DNA from 4 places in the Pantoea sp. YU22 genome. Region 2 is predicted to be linked to each of the others. Evidence: predicted binding sites of a transcription regulator. Region 2 holds the regulator's gene; each other region holds the start of a gene.
What was found. The regulator LexA, encoded in region 2, represses DNA repair genes until DNA is damaged. The targets are predictions, from matches to a motif close to TNCTGTATGTACATACAGNA.

Region 1 (3,208 bases), on a different contig from region 2:
GCAGACGCAGGTCGCGTTGTCACGGGAGCGTGATGCTGACAGTTACAGGGAGATCCTTTTTTCCAATCTAGAAGAGCTGGGCAGGCTTGCCAGAATGAGCAGCGATATGCTTTTCCTGGCTAAGTCAGATAATGGCCTTCTCTCCCTCAAAAAGGAGACAATCATGGCACATACTGAAATTACCGAGCTGATTGAGTATTTTGAACCCCTGGCAGCTGAAAATGGAAAATCCCTTAATCTTGAGGGCGATGCCTGCTTTGCCGGTGACCGGCTGATGATTCGGCGGGCGCTGAGTAACCTCATAACAAATGCAATAAAATATTCTTTAGAGGGCGATGAGATCCTGATTTGCGCAGAGCAGGGGGAAACGCTGGCTTATATACACGTATCGAACCGCACCCGTGTCATCACTGATAAAAATATTACAAGACTTTTCGACCGGTTTTACCGGGCAGATACGTCACGTCAGCATAATACGGACGGTGCAGGGCTCGGTCTCTCAATCACGCGATCCATTCTGCAGGCACACAATGGTTCGTTACAGGCTGTGATGAACGGCGAGTTAATAACCTTTACGGTGGAATTGCCAGCAGCCTGACTTTGCGCTTATGCTTTTTTGTTCCAGACTTATACCTGTAACGACAACTCTCTGATCTGCATCAGTAGACTCTTCCGAAAAGAGTGGAGGGATAATTGATGACGATCTGAAACCCTGATTTTATCTGATGCTGAGAAGGAACGAATCATGAAGAAATTTTCTCTGACACTGGCTGCGTTGATGCTTGCCCTGCCGGCAGCCGTTATGGCCCAGAAGCCGGATATGAAAATGTCGCATGACATGAACATGTCCCCGGCGTCAAAGGACTACATGTCTGGTATGCAGCAGATGCATGACGGCATGATGAACGCGGTAAAAGACAAGGATGCCGACAGGGCCTTTGCAAAAGGCATGATTGAGCATCACAAGGGGGCGATCGCTATGGCTGAAACAGAACTCAAATATGGCAAAGACCCTGAGATGAAAAAAATGGCTGAAAATATTATCAGTGCTCAGAAAGAAGAGATAAAGCAGATGGAAAACTGGCTTAAAAAGTAACATTTCACCGTCAGTATATGCGCCGTATAAGTTACCTTCCTGTCTTTCAGTGGCTCGCCCTGGCGAGTCATTGCTTTTTTTGTTCTCACATACCTCAGAATCAGAACCTGATCGTTTACCCTGCAGGGTATGCAAGACACCGCCGGGCCTTGCGTACATTTGCCCCACTTGCTTATGGTGTGTGAATGTTCAGCGCCAAAAAGAAATAAAGCGGTCACCCTTCATACAGATGAGCAGGTTAAATGCCTGCAGCCGTTTCGCTCTGCTTGCCAGATAAAACTGCCTCATTAATGCTGTGCGCATAAACAGTATAATTAAGAGGAGGATTTCTATGGTCTGTTCAAACGCAATTACCGTTATACGGCAGTACATCCGGGGGCCGGGATTATGAACCGGGCCGTTATGCACAGGGCCTGACCTTACTCTGGCCACCGGTCTTCACACCGCCTGTCCGCGTAGCGCTCTATGCGGAGCCCTGCGCAGCTGGCTTCCCCTCCCCTGCTCAGGATTACGTGGAGAAAGAACTCGATCTCAATGAGCTTTGCATACGCCGACGAGCATCAACGTTCTTCGTACGTGCCAGCGGACACAGTATGCGCGATCTGGGATTGTGTGATGGCGACGTCATGGTGGTTGATCGCGCAGAGGAAGCCACCCACGGGGATATCGTTATTGCTGAGGTAAATGGTGAGTTCACAGTCAAACGTCTTCAGCTGTTCCCGCGGCTCGCACTTCTGCCAATGAATCCGTCTTATTCCATTATCTATCCTGAAGAGCTGCAGCTGCTCAGCGTGGTCACATGGTTTTTTAACAGCACGCGCGCACGCCGGAGGTAGCTATGCCTGTGTTTGGCCTTGCCGACGTAAATTCGTTTTATGCCAGCTGTGAAGCCTTATTCCGCCCCGACCTGAGGGGGAAGCCTGTGGTGGTGCTGAGTAACAATGATGGATGCGTGCTCGCCCGCAGCGCTGGCGCAAAAGCGCTGGGAATAAAAATGGGCACCACATGGTTCCAGATTAAGACGCAGAATTTTCAGGAACGGGTTTACGTGTTCAGCTCAAATTACGGGCTTTATCACAGCCTCAGCCAGCGCGTAATGATGGCGCTGGAAGAAATATCCCCCCCGGATCAGCAGTAAAAGATAAGCCCAGTAGCCGACCAGATGTGAGCAGTGCTAACGTAAAAGCACAAATGCCGCGAGCTCGACTACTGCAACCTCGGCATAAGTGGTACTTTCATAACGGTCTCCTTCTGTCAGCAAATGCGCACTAATTAATGCCCTTCTTTGCCGAGCCTGATACTTCTCAGACGTAACGCATTAACGATAACACTGACGGAAGAAAGGGCCATAGCCGCTGCCGCAATTACCGGCGAGAGCAATATGCCATACGCCGGATAAAGCAGACCTGCGGCCACGGGCACTCCGATGGCATTGTAGATAAAGGCAAAAAACAGATTCTGCCGGATATTTTTCATGGTGATCTCGGACAGATGGCGAGCCCTGTTCAGCATCATCAGGTCACCTTTAAGAAGCGTGATGCCGGCGCTCTCTATTGCCACGTCAGTCCCCGTACCCATCGCAATCCCCACGTCAGCAGCCGCGAGTGCAGGTGCATCGTTCACGCCGTCACCCGCCATCGCCACCACATGGCCTGTTGCTTTCAGCCGACTAATCACTGCTTTTTTACCATCAGGTAAAACCCCGGCTTCGACCTCTTCTATTCCGAGCTTATGCGCCACGGCTTCAGCAGTAAGCTGGTTATCCCCTGTCAGCATGACAATACGGATACCCGCCCCACGTAAGGCCTTAAGTGCCTCGGGCGTGGTTGCTTTAAGGGGATCCGAAATAGCGATCAGGCCGGCAAGCTGCCCGTCTTTCGCCACATAGATAACGGTTGCGCCTTCCCTGCGCAAGGCATCCGCAGTGGTCTTCTGGTTATCAATAACGATACTGTTATCCTGCATGGCCAGCTCATTACCAATAATAACCCGTTGCCCTTCAACATGCCCTGAGACCCCTTTACCTGACGGGGCATTAAAATCACTGACTGTCGGTACCGTGATCCCTTTTTCACGTGCGGCGTTGACCACTGCCATACCCAGCGGATGCTG
Region 2 (3,208 bases):
TAGCAGCTAAACCAGCGGTTTAGACGCCATTCACGCCGCCAGATTAGCCAGAGCGAGACGCCGCGCAGCGCGAGAAAGACCGTCACCGCCAGCCATAAACCGTGGTTACCCAGCCAGGGCAAGGTCAGCAGCGTCAGGAAATAGCCGAGCGCGGCAACCGCCATACTGTTACGCATTTCTCGCCCGCGCGTTGCGCCGATGAACAGGCCATCCAGCAGATAGCACCACACCCCCGCCAGCGGCAGGATGATTTGCCAGAACAGATAGCGATCCACCTGCTGCCGCAGCGAATCCAGCGAGGTGAGCGCCGCCACTATAGCTTCGCCGCTCGCCGCGTAAATCAGCGCGAACGCCAGCGCCACCATTCCTGCCTGACGACAGGCGGCGTGCCATACAGCCAGCAGCCTGTCGCCGTCGCGCGCGCCGTAGGCTTCGCCAGAGACAGCTTCCACCGCGTAGGCGAAACCGTCGAGCGCATAGGCGGTAAAGGTGATAAACATCAGCAGAACGGCATTAGCGGCGACGATCTCAGGCCCCAGACGCGCGCCGATCAGGGTGAGCGAAGCAAAGCAGAGCTGCAGCAACAGCGAGCGCAGCATAATGTCGCGATTGAGACGCAGCAGACGGCTAATATCGCCGCGCCAGCTCTGTTTCAGCATCGCCATGGAGATGCCGCGTATTTTCAGTACGCGCCACACCATCGCCAGCCCTACCGCCAGCGTGACATATTCCGCCACCGCCGTTGCGGTCGCCGCGCCCGCGACGCCCCACTTCAGCCCCGGCACCAGCCAGAGATCGAGCAGGATATTTACCGCGTTGCCCACCACCAGCAGCACAACCGGCGCGCGGGCATACTGCACGCCAAGCAGCCAGCCGAGGATCACCATGTTCGCCAGCGTCGCCGGCGCGCTAAGCCAGCGGATATGAATGAAGAGCGCGGCCTGTTCCAGCACCTGCGGATTGCCGCCCGCCAGCCGACTCGCCAGCGAACTTAACGGATCGCGCAGCAGCACAAACAGTCCGCCAGCAAGCAGCGCCATCAGCAGCGGCTGCGTCAACGCGCGCGCCAGCGCCTGCGGGTCGCGTGCGCCAAAGGCCTGAGCGGTAAAGCCCGTGGTGCTCATGCGAAGAAACAGGAAAAGCATAAAGACGAAGCTGGTGGCGGTGGTGCCAATCGCCACGCCGCCAAGGTAAACCGGACTGTTGAGATGGCCGATAACGGCGGTATCCACCAGGCCGAGCAGCGGCACGGTAATGTTAGAAAGGATCATCGGCAGCGCCAGCCGCCAGAGGTGTCGGTCGTCTGTAGAGAAGAGACGCATCAGCCGGTCCATGCCTGAAAACGTAAAACAGAAAGGAGCGGCGTTAACCGCATTGAGAGCGCTTTAACAGCTTATCGTACAGACGCCTGACGAAACGATACAGGCGTCTGAAGGCAACCGGTCAGAGCCACTCGCCGTTGCGCACCACGCCCACCGCCAGACCTTCAACGGTCAGCGACTGCGTGCGGGTATCGACGATAATCGGCTCGAAGTCGTTGTTTTCCGGCAGCAGATGCACCACGGTGCCCTGCTTTTTCCAGCGCTTTACCGTGACTTCGTCATCGATGCGCGCCACTACGACCTGGCCGTTACGCACATCCTGCGTTTTATGTACCGCCAGCAGATCGCCATCCATAATGCCGATATCTTTCATCGACATTCCCGCGACGCGCAGCAGAAAATCAGCAGAAGGCTTAAACAGGTCGGGATCAACTTTGTAATGCGTTTCAATATGTTCCTGCGCCAGCAGCGGTTCACCGGCGGCGACGCGGCCGATCAACGGCAGCCCGTTAGACTCTTCCTCTTCCATCAGCAGGCGAATGCCGCGTGATGCGCCGGAGACGATCTCGATAACGCCTTTACGTGCCAGCGCTTTCAAATGTTCTTCGGCGGCGTTGGGGGAACGGAACCCCAGCTGCGAGGCGATTTCCGCACGCGTCGGCGGCATGCCCGTCTGGTTAATATGGTCGCGAATCAGGTCATAAACCTGTTGCTGCCTGGTGGTTAATGCTTTCATCCCGCCCCCTGGTTGTTTATACAGTCGCTGTGAGTATATACAGGTATTGGCGAAATGAAAACCAAAACCCAGGGAAATAACAGCCATTTGGGCAATTGTGGAAAGCCTAGCGCAAATGGGACCAAAGCAGCGCGATCCAGACAAACAGCGCCAGTATGATAGCCAGCAAGACGGCGGCTGAGCCCATGTCTTTCGCCCGTCCGGCCAGCGGATGACGCTCCTGACCAATGCGATCGACCACCGCTTCAATCGCGCTGTTAAGGATCTCGACGATTATCACCAGCACCACCGATCCGATCATCAGGATGCGCGCGACGGTATCGACATCCAGCCAGCAGGCGATGATAACGGCGATGATGGCGGCCGTGGCTTCCTGACGAAACGCGGCCTCATGCTGCCAGGCGGCGCGCAGCCCTTGCCAGGAGTAGCCTGCCGCTTTCACAATCCTGAGCAAACCGGTGGTATTACTTGCCATTGCGAGGGAACCCTTTTAGTTGTTTGACGTCAATGTCTGGGCCAGGTGCGTTTGGCACCACACAGATCTTCGCAGCACTTTCTGATATGCTTGCGGCGCTTTGCTAACAAGAGGCTTCATGTTGTCTATGTCAGGTTGGCGTAAACTCTATTATAAATTGTTGAATTTACCACTTTCCGTTCTGGTAAAAACTAAGGCTATTCCGGCCGATCCCGTTTCCGAACATGGACTCGATCCGACGCGGCCGATTATGTACGTGCTGCCATACGATTCCAAGGCGGATTTGCTGACGCTGCGTCAGCAGTGTCTGAAGCATAATTTGCCCGATCCGCTGGTGCCGCTGGAAATTGACGGCACGCTGCTGCCGCGCCACGTGTTTATTCACAATGGCCCGCGCGTGTTCCCCGCTTTCGGGCCGAACACGGAATCGGTGAAAATTTTCCACGAGTATCTCGATCTGCACCGCAATAATCCACATCTGGATATCCAGATGCTGCCGGTCTCGGTGATGTTCGGCCGTGCGCCAGGTCGTGAAGTTCAGGGCGACGATACGCCGCACCTGCGCGAGCTTAACGGCGTAGAGAAGTTTTTCGCCATCGTCTGGCACGGCCGCGACAGCTTTGTGCGCTTTTCCCCGACCGTCTCGCTGCGCTGGATGGCGACGCAGCACGGCAC
Region 3 (3,208 bases), on a different contig from region 2:
TCAGGAAAGCTCTGCGCTATACGTGATTTCACCAGCGCTTCTACTTCGCGATCGGCCAGGCTGACGACATCCTGCGCATCCTCGCCCTTATGATCGACAGGCAGTTCTTCGCGTTTCTGGTAGTACTGGAAAGCGAGTCTGCCGCCTGTTTCCGCCAGCTCGCAGGCAAAGCGGTAACGGTTTAACCGTTCACTGTTGTCAGAATGATGCATCAACACTCCTTTTTGCACACGTGTGCATTTGAAGGGAAAAAATTAACCCCGCAGGGCTGGCATGAGTGTGAAGGGGCGTAATCGATTAGTCTGTGACCGACGCCGCATAAAATGAATCTTCCATTATGCACTGCGTCGAACGATTAATTTCACGGGTACGGCGCGCTGGCGCGGCGGCAGATCGAACTGAGCGATGCGCGTGAGCAGCAGATCCACAGCATGCCGGGCAAGGAGCGCAGTATCCTGCTGAACGGTTGTTAGCTGATACGGATCCCATGCCGCCTGAGGAATATCATCGAAGCCGGTAACGGCGGGACGCGAAGCATGAGCCTTTAGTCCGTCGATAGCCCCCAGCGCCAGCATATCGGTAGCGCAGACCAGAGCCTCCAGATCGGGCTGCTCTTCACACAGTTCACTAGCAGCAGCGCGTCCGGCCTCATAGCCGCCGCCAGGGAAAAATCGCGTAGCGACAAGGCGATCGCCCAGTAATTTTTTCAGCGCCTGATAGCGTTGACTGGTACTAAAATGGTGAGCATCTTCGCCAATAAAACCTATCTTTCGCCAGCCGCGATTTGTGCAGTGCTGCGCAATCAGGTGCGCGCCCTGGCTGTTATCGCTGGCGACGCGGTCGCAGCCCGCTAAATCGGCATGTCGATTTATCAGCGTAACAGGGATTTTGCGCGCCAGATACTCTTCCGCCAGCGAGAGCGGCGGCGCGCCTGAGGTGATAATGACGCCAGCGACGTGATAGCTCAGCAACTGTTTCAGCGAGGGCGCCAGCTGTTGCGGATCGTCCGCATTCATCAGCAGCGGGATAAGGCCATGCAGCGCCAGCTGATGCACGAGCGGCGCGAGGAGTTTACTGCGAAAAGGGTTATCGAAGCCTGCAGTTACGATGCCGATAAAATTGCTGCTGCCGGTATTCATGGCGCGGGCGATGATATTGACCTGATAGCCCAGCTCTTCTGCGGCGGCAAGCACCTTCTGACGCGTTTTTTCCGCCACCGATGCGCCGGGCGTGAAGGTGCGCGACACCGCAGAACGTGAGACCCCTGCCAGGCGGGCGACATCTTCCGCTTTTACCCAGTTTTTACTCTTTTCGCTCATGCCGCACCTGCGTCCGAAAGAATGGGCCTTAGCTTATGCATCTGCCGCCGCAGAATCCAGCGCTTCAGCAGAAAGGCGTTATACGGAGACGTCGAGGCGGCGCGAAAAAATGCGGCCTGTAGCTGACGCTGGCGGATTACTGTGTAAAAATACAGGCCGTTTTCACCCCGCGGTAAATGATTATGGCCCTGACAGCAGCAATAAAAAGCCAGATAGCGCAGTGGTATAAGGCGCTACAGCAGCAGGTGCCGGACTTTATTCCTCGCGCGCCGCAGCGCCAGATGATCGCCGAAGTCGCGAAATGTCTGGCGGGCGACGATGCGCGCCACCTGGCGATTGAAGCGCCGACCGGCGTCGGCAAAACGCTCTCCTACCTGATCCCCGGCATTGCGGCGAGTCGCGCCGAAGAGAAAAGGCTGATCGTCAGCACCGCCAACGTGGCGCTGCAGGATCAGTTATTTACCAAAGATCTGCCGCTGCTGAAAAAGATCATACCCGATCTCACCTTTACCGCTGCGTTCGGACGCGGACGCTACGTCTGTCCACGCAACCTGGCGGCGCTGGCGGCCAGTGACGATCACCAGGGCGATCTGCTGCTCTATCTCGACGACGAGGCGGTCAGCAGCACGCAGGAGGAGCAGACGCAATGCGCCCGCCTGGAGAAATCGCTCGGCAGCTACGCCTGGGATGGGCTGCGCGATCACAGCGAAGAGAACATCAGCGACAGCCTGTGGCAGCGCCTCTCTACCGACAAAGCGAGCTGCCTCGGCGCGCACTGTCGCTGGTACCGTGAATGTCCGTTCTTCCTTGCCCGCCGCGAAATCGAACAGGTGGATGTGGTGGTGGCTAATCATGCGCTGGTCATGGCGGCCATGGAAAACGAGTCGGTGCTGCCGCCGCCGAAGCATCTGATGCTGGTGCTGGACGAAGGACACCATCTGCCCGAAGTGGCGCGCGACGCGCTGGAAATGAGCGCGGATATCACGCCGGGCTGGAGCAGCCTGCAGCTTGACCTCTTTGTGCGGCTGGTGGAGGGCATTATGACGCAGATGCGCCCGAAATCGCCGCCGCCGCTCAGCAACCCGGAGCGCCTTAAAGCGCACTGCGACGAACTGCGCGAGCTGCTGACCACCCTGAGCCAGGCGCTCAATCCGCTGCTGCCCGCCGATAATCAGCCGGGCGAGTTTCGCTTTGTGCTGGGCGAGCTGCCCGAAGAGCTGCTGGCGCTCTGCGCGCGCCTCTTTAAGCTGAGCGACGCGCTGCGCGGGCTGGCGGAAGGGCTGATCAACGCCCTCAGCGAGCAGACCGGCAGCGTCGATCTGATGCGTCTGCACCGTAATTTGCTGCAGCTTAACCGCCAGTTCGGCTGGTTTGAGTCGGTCAGCAAACTGTGGCGGCTGGCGGCGATGCCGAAAGCGTCGGGCGCGCCAGTTTCCAAGTGGATTACGCGCGAGCTGCGCGAGGGGCAGGCGCATCTGCTGTTTCACTGCGCCGGCATCCGCGTCAGCGATCAGCTGGAGAAACTGTTATGGCGCAAAATCCCCCATGTTGTGGTGACCTCCGCCACGTTGCGCTCGCTTAACAGCTTTAGTCGCCTGCAGGAGATGTCGGGCCTGAACGAAAAAGCAGGCGATCGTTTCGTGGCGCTCGACTCGCCGTTCAACCACGTCGAACAGGGCAAGCTGGTGATCCCGCAGATGCGCTATGAGCCGCTGCTGGCTAACGAAGCGGAGCATATCGCCGAGATGGCAGCCTTTTTCCGTCAGCAGATGGAAAAGGCGCAGCATAAAGGCGTGCTGGTGCTGTTCGCCAGCGGCCGCGCGATGCAGCAGTTCGTCGCTCAGCTGCCGGAACTGCGTCTGACCATGCTGGTGCAGGGCGACCAGCCG
Region 4 (3,208 bases), on a different contig from region 2:
ATCCCTTTACCCGGGAGCTGTGGGGACGCAACTGGACCTATGCACATAACGGCCAGCTAAAAGGCTATCGTCAGCTGGAAACCGGCCATTATCGCCCGGTCGGTGAAACCGACAGCGAGAAGGCGTTCTGCTGGCTCCTGCATAAGCTGGCGACGCGCTATCCGCGCACGCCCGCCAACTGGCCAGCCGTGTTTCGCTATGTGGCGGAACTGGCGGGCGAGCTGCGGCAGAAAGGGGTGTTTAATATGCTGCTGTCGGACGGGCGCTATCTGATGGCGTTCTGCTCAACCAATCTTTACTGGATCACGCGTCGCGCGCCCTTCGGCAAAGCGCAGCTGCTCGATCAGGACGTCGAGATCGATTTCCAGCAGCACACCACCGCCAACGATGTGGTGACGGTGATTGCAACGCAGCCGCTGACGGGAAATGAAACCTGGCACCGCATCGTGCCAGGCGAGTGGGCGTTATTCTGCCTTGGAGAGCGCCAGGAATGATTTAGACGCGGCTTCGGGATTAACAATCACCGGGCTGCTGTTGTTCATCACATAGCTGCCGCTGGCGACGTTGACCGTCGGCGGCTGATGATACTTCTCAAAATAGGCGTAGCCCGGCTGCAGCTCGCGCCAGAAGCTGGCGTAGGTAGAGTAGCGATGACGCTGCATATTTGTGTCGGTCATGCGGAACGGGAAGATGCTGATATTAACCTGCGCCTGGCCGTTACGCAGTGCCGCGTTCACGTAAGTGAAGATCTCATCCATATAGGCGTTGGTCATGGCGTAGCAGCCGATCGATTTGCAGTCGCCATGGATCATCAGATAGTTGCCGGTATAGGCGTGTTCGCGATCGTACTGGTTAGGAAAACCGACGTTGATAGCGCGATAAAAGCGGCTGTCCGGCTTAAGCTGGTTTAGCCTGACGCTGTAAAATCCTTCCGGACTCTTAAAATCCCCTTCACGGCGCTTCGGTCCGAGGCCGCCGGAAAAGTTACAGATGCGGTAGGTATCGAGCAGGCGAAATTCGTTGCCGATTTTGCCATAGAGCTCCAGCGTGCGTTCTTCCTTGAAGATCTGAATATAAACCGGCGTGCCAAGTAGCTGTTTCTTTAATTCTTTACTCACCGGCGTCGACATCTGCTGCGTCGGCTCGGGAGTCATTGCCATGCTGAGGGCTGGCATCAAAATCATCGCAAACAGAAGTGCGATTTTGCCCATGCTGTGTATACCTTGAGTGAGGAAGAACGGTGACGCGAAACGCGTCCAGACTTGCATTATCGGAAAACTCCGCTACCGCAGCGCAACATTAGCATTGTCTGTTTTTTTATCAAGACGCCGCTGGGTAAATTCGCGTTTTCCTCAAGGTATGACGGCCAGAAATTTGTAAACTTTAATGGCAACTTGCGTTAAGGCCCGCTTTCTTACGCGCCCGAAGCAGTGGAGGTGCGGCGGCACTTTTGCATCTGTACATCTATACAGTATCATAAGGTGTGGCGAAAACCTGATGGCGGGCAAGCGTGAAAATCATACATGTCGATATGGACTGCTTCTATGCAGCGGTGGAGATGCGCGACAATCCGGCGTTGCGCAATATCCCTATCGCCATTGGCGGCAGCCGGGAACGACGCGGTGTGATCAGCACGGCGAACTATCCGGCGCGCAAATTCGGCGTACGCAGCGCGATGCCCACCGCGATGGCGCTGAAGCTCTGCCCACATTTGAAACTTCTGCCGGGTCGCTTTGACGCTTATAAAGAGGCCTCGCAGCAGATCCGCGATATTTTCCTGCGCTACACCCCTTTAATCGAACCGCTGTCGCTGGATGAGGCCTATCTGGACGTGACCGACAGCCCGCTCTGTCACGGCTCCGCCACGCTGATCGCCCGTGAGATCCGCGCCACTATTCAGCGCGAGACGGGGCTGACCGCCTCGGCCGGCATCGCGCCGATTAAGTTTCTCGCCAAGATCGCCTCCGATCTCAACAAGCCCGACGGGCAGTACGTGATTACGCCGCAGGAGATGCCCGGCTTTCTGCTGTCGCTGCCGCTGGCGAAAATTCCGGGCGTCGGCAAGGTGGCGACAAAGAAGCTGGAAGAGATGGGGCTGCATACCTGCGCCGATGTGCAGAAAGCGGACGTGGCGCAGCTGCTCAAGCGTTTCGGCAAGTTTGGCCGCGTGCTGTGGGAGCGCAGCCACGGTATTGACGAGCGTGGCGTGGTGGTGGAGCGCGAGCGAAAGTCCGTCGGCGTCGAGCGGACGCTGGCGGAAGATATTCACAGCTGGGAAGCCTGCCTGGAGATTATCGATTTTCTTTATGCGGAGCTGGAGCGCCGCCTGACTCAGGTGCGGCCCGACAAACAGATTGCGCGGCAGGGCGTTAAACTCAAGTTCAATGATTTCCAGCTGACGACCCAGGAGCATATCTGGCCGGAGCTGAATAAAGAGGATCTGATTGCGGTGGCGCGTAAGACCTGGGATGAGCGACGCGCCGGGCGCGGCGTGCGGCTGGTGGGGCTGCATGTGACGCTGCTGGACCCGCAGCTTGAGCGACAGCTGCTGCTGGGGCTGTAATGACAAAGGGCAAGACCAGCGGCATTGTGAACGGTGCCAGCGCAGGTAGCATCGACCAACCGCAACGTTGCCGTTCGTCATCCCTGAGTCCTTGACCCGCCCAGTTCGTGGCGCGGGCCGTTTTGCTCTTCGGGCGAGGCTACCCGCTTGCTAAGCAAGCTAGCCGTTAAGGTGCCGGATAGGTATAGCGGCGGTGAATCGCTTCCAGCTCCTCAAGCACCTCTTCGTTCAGCGTCAGATTAAAGCTGTCGATATTGATCTTCAACTGCTCAAGGGTGGTCGCGCCCAGCAGGGTGCTGGCGACAAACGGCTGCTGACGTACGTAGGCCAGCGCCATCTGCGACGGATCCAGCCGATGTTTCTGCGCCAGCGCCACATATTCCGCGACCGCCTGCTGCGATTGCTCGCCGCTGTAGCGCGTAAAGCGGCTGAACAGCGTATTGCGCGCGCCGGCCGGTTTAGCGCCGTTAAGGTACTTGCCGCTCAGCGTGCCGAAAGCGAGGCTGGAGTAAGCCAGCAGTTCAACCCCTTCATGCTGGCTGATTTCCGCCAGGCCCACTTCAAAGCTGCGGTTCAGCAGGCTGTAGGGATTCTGAATGGTCACGATGCGCGGCAGCTCGTGCTTTTCCGCCAGCTGCAGGTAGC

Region 1: umuD (translesion error-prone DNA polymerase V autoproteolytic subunit) is a predicted target of LexA. The motif match lies at 1,388-1,407, and genes of this name have one in related genera.
Region 3: dinG (ATP-dependent DNA helicase DinG) is a predicted target of LexA. The motif match lies at 1,457-1,476, and genes of this name have one in related genera.
Region 4: dinB (DNA polymerase IV) is a predicted target of LexA. The motif match lies at 1,455-1,474, and genes of this name have one in related genera.

The regions. Positions count from the first base shown of each region.
Region 1 covers NZ_RYDU01000019.1:31,267-34,474, reverse strand. The annotation lists gene EKL29_RS19805 (heavy metal sensor histidine kinase) at 1-598, shown strand, start outside; gene EKL29_RS19800 (DUF305 domain-containing protein) at 746-1,096, shown strand; gene umuD (translesion error-prone DNA polymerase V autoproteolytic subunit) at 1,510-1,932, shown strand; partial or broken gene EKL29_RS19790 (DNA polymerase V subunit UmuC) at 1,941-2,219, shown strand; gene silP (Ag(+)-translocating P-type ATPase SilP) at 2,369-3,208, opposite strand, start outside.
Region 2 covers NZ_RYDU01000002.1:453,397-456,604, forward strand. The annotation lists gene dinF (MATE family efflux transporter DinF) at 1-1,322, opposite strand, end outside; gene lexA (transcriptional repressor LexA) at 1,444-2,058, opposite strand; gene EKL29_RS06575 (diacylglycerol kinase) at 2,165-2,533, opposite strand; gene plsB (glycerol-3-phosphate 1-O-acyltransferase PlsB) at 2,661-3,208, shown strand, end outside.
Region 3 covers NZ_RYDU01000001.1:129,352-132,559, forward strand. The annotation lists gene EKL29_RS00650 (inositol monophosphatase) at 1-212, opposite strand, end outside; gene EKL29_RS00655 (LacI family DNA-binding transcriptional regulator) at 336-1,319, opposite strand; gene dinG (ATP-dependent DNA helicase DinG) at 1,502-3,208, shown strand, end outside.
Region 4 covers NZ_RYDU01000003.1:37,962-41,169, forward strand. The annotation lists gene EKL29_RS06865 (class II glutamine amidotransferase) at 1-494, shown strand, start outside; gene dpaA (peptidoglycan meso-diaminopimelic acid protein amidase) at 465-1,211, opposite strand; gene dinB (DNA polymerase IV) at 1,511-2,563, shown strand; gene EKL29_RS06880 (NADP(H)-dependent aldo-keto reductase) at 2,730-3,208, opposite strand, start outside.